Regions from separate parts of the Mesorhizobium sp. M1078 genome, predicted to be linked through region 1. Evidence: predicted binding sites of a transcription regulator. Region 1 holds the regulator's gene; the other holds the start of a gene.
The links. The regulator PhoB, encoded in region 1, activates phosphate uptake and scavenging genes when phosphate is short. The targets are predictions, from matches to a motif close to TGTCATNNANCTGTCAT.
Positions count from the first base shown of each region.

Region 2: NKH38_RS11015 (PhoX family protein) is a predicted target of PhoB. The motif match lies at 1,648-1,664, and genes of this name have one in related genera.

Region 1 covers NZ_JAMYMP010000014.1:92,125-95,543, forward strand. The annotation lists gene pstB (phosphate ABC transporter ATP-binding protein PstB) at 1-449, shown strand, start outside; gene phoU (phosphate signaling complex protein PhoU) at 491-1,195, shown strand; gene phoB (phosphate regulon transcriptional regulator PhoB) at 1,212-1,901, shown strand; gene NKH38_RS19430 (ROK family protein) at 1,932-3,167, opposite strand.
Region 2 covers NZ_JAMYMP010000006.1:104,077-107,495, forward strand. The annotation lists gene urtA (urea ABC transporter substrate-binding protein) at 1-894, opposite strand, end outside; gene NKH38_RS11010 (hypothetical protein) at 1,207-1,602, shown strand; gene NKH38_RS11015 (PhoX family protein) at 1,720-3,419, shown strand, end outside.

The DNA.
Region 1 (3,419 bases):
ACGTCGCCTACGGCCCGCGCATCCATGGGCTGGCCAAGCGCAAGTCCGACATGGACCAGATCGTCGAGCAGAGCCTGAAGAAGGCGGCGATCTGGAACGAGGTCAAGGACCGCCTGCAGGAGCCCGGCACCGGCCTGTCCGGCGGCCAGCAGCAGCGCCTGTGCATCGCGCGCGCCATCGCCGTGTCGCCGGAGGTGATCCTGATGGACGAGCCCTGCTCGGCGCTCGATCCGATCGCCACCGCCCGTGTCGAGGAGCTGATAGACGAGCTGCGCCAGAACTACACGATCGTCATCGTCACCCATTCGATGCAGCAGGCGGCGCGCGTCTCGCAGCGCACGGCGATGTTCCATCTCGGCTATCTCGTCGAGGAGGGCGCCACCGACAAGATGTTCACCAACCCCGACGACAAGCGCACCCAGGACTACATTACCGGCCGCTTCGGCTGAGCCGTCCGGCGGGTGAATTTTCAGGCACGAGGACCAAGATCATGGGTGAACATACCGTCGCCTCCTTCGATGAAGAGCTCGGGCAGATCAGCAAGCTGATCCGCGACATGGGCGATCTGGCAGGCTCGATGGTCAGCGGCTCGACCAGGGCGCTGCTCAATTCGGACAATGCGCTGGCACAGCGTGTCGTTTCCGACGACGCCATCATGGATGCGCGCCAGCGCGAACTGGACGACCGCGCCATCACGCTGATCGCCAAGCGTCAGCCGATGGCCAACGATCTGCGTGCCGTGGTCGGCTCGATCCGCATGGCGGGCGACCTCGAGCGCATCGGCGACCTCGCCAAGAACATCGCCAAACGCGTCGGCACCGTGGGCTTGAGCGTCACGCCGCGCGACCTCTCGCACTCCATCGACGCCATGGCGCAGCTGGTGCTGATCCAGGTGCAAGGCGTCGTCGAGGAATATGCCGCCACCGATGCGGCAGCGCTTGCAAAACTCAGGAATGACGACGAGCGCATCGACGTCAAATACACGTCTGTGTTTCGTGAGCTCTTGACCTACATGATGGAAGACCCTCGCAACATCACCGCCTGCACGCATCTCTTGTTCTGCGCCAAGAATCTTGAGCGCATCGGCGATCATGTCACCAACATCGCCGAAAATGCGTATTATGTGCTGACCGGCCAGCAACTGCCCGCCAATCGTCCGAAGCAGGACGAGACGGCGATGGCCATGCCGGCCTGATGAGGGTGAACTGCCGATGATCGCGCCACGCATCATGGTCGTGGAGGACGAGGAGCCGCTAGGCGTGCTCCTCCGCTACAACCTCGAATCCGAAGGCTATCACGTCGAGGTGGTGACACGCGGCGACGAGGCCGAGATCCGCCTGCAGGAAAACGTGCCCGATCTCCTGGTGCTCGACTGGATGGTGCCCGCTGTTTCCGGCATCGAGCTCTGCCGGCGCCTTAGAGTGCGGCCCGAAACCGAGCGGCTGCCGATCATCATGCTGACCGCGCGCGGTGAGGAAAGCGATCGCGTGCGCGGCCTGTCCACCGGCGCCGACGACTATCTGGTCAAGCCATTCTCGACGCCGGAGTTCATGGCGCGCGTGAGGGCGCTGCTGCGCCGGGCCAAGCCGGAAGTGCTGTCCAGCGTGCTCAAGGTCGGCGACATCGTGCTCGACCGCGAGTCGCACCGTGTCTACCGCAAGAAGAGCGAGATCAGGCTCGGACCGACCGAGTTCCGGCTGCTCGAATTCATGATGCGCCATCCCGGCCGCGTGTTCTCGCGCAGCCAACTGCTCGACAATGTCTGGGGCGAGACGATCTATATCGACGAGCGAACCGTCGACGTCCATGTCGGGCGCTTACGCAAAGCGGTCAACAACGGCCGCATGCCGGATGTCATCCGTACCATTCGCGGCGCCGGCTACGCGATCAGGGAAGACTAGGATGCTGCGCGTCGCGCCGTTGCCGGCCATTCAGACGACATGCTTGCCGGATTTGGCCTGAATGCCCGGCGCGAAAATCTCCTGATCGACGAAGCCGAGCGCGCGCATGGCACAGCCTTCGCGGATCAGCGGCAGCTCGTTGGGCTCGGTGTCGAAGGAGATCGATTTCGAGTGCTGGCCGCCGGCGGTCTGGGCGATCGCTTCGCGCAATGCCGGTTCGATCAAGTCGAAGGCGGCGGCGCTGACGCCTACCATGGCGACGGGTGCCGGATCGATCAGCGCAAACAGGCTGCCGAGGCCGAAGCCGAGCGCCTCGCCGGCCTTGCGATAGGCTTCGCGCTCCGGGCCGTCGGTTTCGCGGGCGCGCGCGGCGAGTGCGCGCATATCAGCGTCGCCGATATCGACCGGCTCGGCATCCTCGCCCATCATTTTGGCGCTGCGCCAGATGGCGTAGTTTCCGGCATAGGCCTCGACGCAGCCGCGCCGCCCGCAGCGGCAGAGCGCGCCGCCCGGACGGTGGATCATGTGGCCGAACTCGCCGCCCGAGGAATGGGTGCCGGTGAAAAGTTCGCCTTTCAGCACCAGTCCCATGCCGATGCCGTGCGACAAGAGGATGGCGATAAAATTGTCGCGGTAGCGCTCGGGCTGGCGCCATTGCAGCGCCACCGCCATCATATTGCAGTCGTTCTCCATGGTGGCCGGAATGCCGAATTCCGCTTCCAACATGTCGGCGAAGGCAATGTCGGTCAGTGGCGTGATTGGCGACCACAGCATGGCCCGCGCCTGCGAATCGGTGATGCCCTGGATGCCCATGGCAATGCGGGCGATGCTCTGGACGTCCAGGTCCGGGTCCTCGAGACGCCGCCGGACGATTGCTACGCATTCGCCGATCAGTTCGTCGCGCGGCATGGTCAGCGTGTCGAGCCGGCGCTGTTCTTCCGCGACCACCTGGCCGGCATAGTCGATGACGGTGACGGAGAGGAAGTTCAGCGACAGCACCACGGTCATCACCGCCGCCGCTTCCGGATTGAGGCCAAGGCCGACCTGCGGCCGGCCGCGTTTCAGCGAGCCGGTCTCGCCAGGCTTGCCTTCAATCAGGATGCCTTCTTGAATCAGATCAGACGAGATTGCCGATATGGTCGAATGGCTGAGGCCGGTGGTCGCCGCAATCTCGGTCCGCGACGGCTGGCCGGCCCGGCGCACGGCCGAAATCACCATCGCGCGGTTGCGACGGCGCAGATCGTCGTGGCGGATTCCAACCGACATTTGTTTCCTCCCGGCCTCCTCGCGCCTCATGATAGTGAAGGCGTTCGACGGCACCAGCCAAATATTGGCAGACGCCGGCAGCCCTGTCATTGTTTATTGCGGAGCTCGAAAAAATTCGGCAAGGCCATCAGAAACCATGTTGACAGCGCTTTATCATTGAACCAGTGTTTTTTCGAGGCTCGAAAAAATGGAGCCTCTGTGTGCAGGCCTTCGGGCCGGTTTTGTCGCGCCGTGCGCGGCGCAGGGAGGGTT
Region 2 (3,419 bases), on a different contig from region 1:
GTTTTCGGGTGTGTCGACGCTCTCGAAATAGTTCCAGGCAGCGAGATGGCCGACCAGCGGCGCGGTATCGAGACCGGCCAGTTCTTCCTCACCGACCGAAAAGGCCATGACCGGGATGTCCTCGGCCTTGATGCCCTGGTTGCCGAGTTCCTTGTAGAACGGAACGTTGGCGTCGCCATTGACGGTCGAGACGACGGCGGTCTTCTTGCCGGCCGAGCCGAATTTCTTGATTGCGGAGACTTCGGTCTGCCAGTCGGAGAAGCCGAACGGCGTGTAGTTGACCATGATGTCTTCGGCGGCGACGCCCTTGGCCTTCAGATAGGCCTCGAGGATTTTGTTGGTGGTGCGGGGATAGACGTAGTCGGTGCCTTCCAACACCCAGCGCTTCACCGAGCCACCGTCTTCGCTCATGAGATAATCGACAGCGGGAATCGCCTGCTGGTTCGGGGCGGCGCCGGTGTAGAACACGTTGCGCTCGCTTTCCTCGCCCTCATACTGGACGGGGTAGAACAGGATGTTGTCGAGTTCCGAGAACACCGGCAGCACCGATTTGCGCGACACCGAAGTCCAGCAGCCGAACACGGCGGCGACCTTGTCCTTGGAGATCAGCTCACGCGCCTTCTCGGCGAAGAGCGGCCAGTTGGAGGCCGGATCGACAACGACCGCCTCAAGCTTCTTGCCGAGCAGGCCGCCCTTGGCGTTCTGCTCTTCGATGAGCATCAGCATGGCGTCTTTCAGCGTCGTCTCCGAAATCGCCATGGTCCCCGACAGCGAATGCAGAATGCCGACCTTGATCGTGTCTTCGGCGGCCTGGGCCGGAGACGACATCGACAGGCCGGCGGCGACCACGCCGGCCGAAAACATTTTTGTTATTGTGGAGAAATTACCCCTCATACCGAAGACTCCCAAGCTGTTTGATTGCACCGCGATAACGCAATGCAACTGCCGTGCCAAACGCAAAGGCGCCGCTCACGAAGATGGAATAGCCGAGCGTTATCAGCCGGTTGGTATATTAGTCTCGAGAAAACAGTGGTAGCCGGCGAAAATTGATTGAGGCAAATTTGCGCAGCGCACATGGCTTTTGCCTAATTTTTGCCCAATTGAGACAAATGCCTAGTTTTTGATCTCCGGCCGTGTGTTCCGGGCTAACAATGTTGCGGTACCGCGCAAAAATAGGGCAAGCTCGCCCTTCAAAAGAGTGACGTCATGACATCTCGCACCTCATGCATTTCCGGCATCCTGCTGCTGATGGCAACGAGCGGCGCCGCGCGCGCCGATTTCAGCGAGGGCAAGCTTCCGGACGGCACCTATCATTGCGAGGTCTACCTGCTCGGCGCCTTCCTCAACCTCGGCGACATCACCATCAAGGGCAATGTCTATAGTGGTCCGGTGACATTCGGCACCGCGACGCAAGGCTACAACTATCAGATGAATGCCAATGGCGAGATCACCTGGCTCGGGCCGCTGGGCGGCTATACCACCGGTGGCAACTCCGTCTCCATGACACAGGCAACACTGGACGGCGAGACCGCCCCGTCATTCGACATCATTCTGAAGCAGCCCGACGGCGCCTTCACCGCCTCGACCTGCACCAAGGGCTGAGCGATGCGTAGTGCCGCGCCCAGTTGCGGCAAAACCTTCCTCTTATGTCATGTGAATGTTGCCTAAGCAGACTAGGGCAACGGTGCGCCGTAACATCCACCCTGAGAGGCAGACACCATGGCCAATACACCGTCTTCATCCTCCCCCGTCATCCGCGAAATCATTGCCGAGCGCGTCTCGCGCCGGTCTCTTTTGAAAGGCAGCCTCGCCTCCGGCGCGCTGATTGCCGGCGGCAGCTTTGTCGGCTCCTTGTTTGCCGGCGAAACGCATGCCGCCGCAGCGCAGTCGACGCTCGGCTTTCCCGAGCTCAAACGGGTCTACGGCAAGACCCATGCCGCCGCCGAAGGCTATGAGACGACCATCGTCGCGCGCTGGGGCGACCCGCTTGCAGCCGGCCTCGCCGAATTCGACGGCAACAAGGTCGCGGCGGAGGAACAGGAAAAGCGCTTCGGCTACAATTGCGACTACATCGCCTTCATGCCGCTGCCCAAGGGCACGGTGAATTCCGATCATGGCCTGCTCTGCGTCAACAACGAATACATCTCGCCCAATGTGATGTTTCCGGGGATGACCGAGGGCGATGCCGGCAAGACGATGACCAGGGAACAGGTCGATCTCGGCATGGCCGCGATGGGCCATTCGATCCTCGAGGTGCAGGTAAAGGACGGCACGTGGGAAACCGTGGCGGACAGCCCGCTCAACCGCCGCATCACCGCCAACACCGAAATGACCGTTTCCGGACCGGTTGCCGGCCATGCGCTGATGAAAACCTCGGCCGACGCGACTGGCACGAAAGTGCTCGGCACCAGCTATAATTGCAGCGGCGGTGTTACCCCGTGGGGCACGGTGCTGACCTGCGAGGAAGGCGTGTCCGACATTTTCGGCGGCGACCCGAAGAAGGCGCCGACCGCCGAGCTTCTGGACCGTTACGGCTTCGACGGCTCCGATATCTATGGCCGCGGCCGCTTCCATGACCGCTTCAACCTCGACAAGGAACCGAACGAGGCCAACCGCTTCGACTGGGTGGTCGAGATCGACCCTTACGATCCTAAGTCCAGGCCGGTGAAGCGCACGGCACTTGGCCGCATGTCGCATGAGGCCTCGACCGTGGTCCTCAACAAGGACGGCCGCGTTGTCGTCTATATGGGTGACGACGACTATTTCGAATACATGTACCGCTTCGTCTCGGCCAAGGCCTATGACAAGGCCAACCCGGGCTCCGGCGCCGATCTGCTCGACGATGGCGTTCTGTCGGTCGCCCGCTTCGATGCCGATGGCTCGATGACGTGGCTGCCGCTGGTGCACGGCCAGGGCAAGCTTACCGCCGAGAACGGTTTTGCCGACCAGGCCGAGGTGCTGTTGAAGACGCGGTTTGCGGCAGATGCGCTCGGCGCCACGCCGATGGACCGGCCAGAGGACATCGAGACCAATCCGGTGACCGGCCGCGTCTATGCGGTGATGACCAAGAACAAGAAGCGCGACCAGTCGAAGGTCAATCCGGCCAACACGCGGCCGGAAAATCTCTGGGGCCATATTGTCGAACTGATCCCGCCTGGCGGCCGCGGCGCGGACGCCGACCACACGGCCGAAAACTATGCCTGGGACCTGTTCGTGCTCTGCGGCAACCCGAAAGATGCCAAGGTCGGCGCTACTTTTCATCCGGATACGTCGGACAATGGCTGGTTCGTCTGCCCCGACAACATCACCTTCGACCCGGCGGGGCGGCTGTGGGTGGCGACGGACGGCGCCAATGATTTCGACCTGCCGGACGGCGTCTATGGCGTCGACACCGAAGGTGCGGCGCGCGGCCTGCCGAA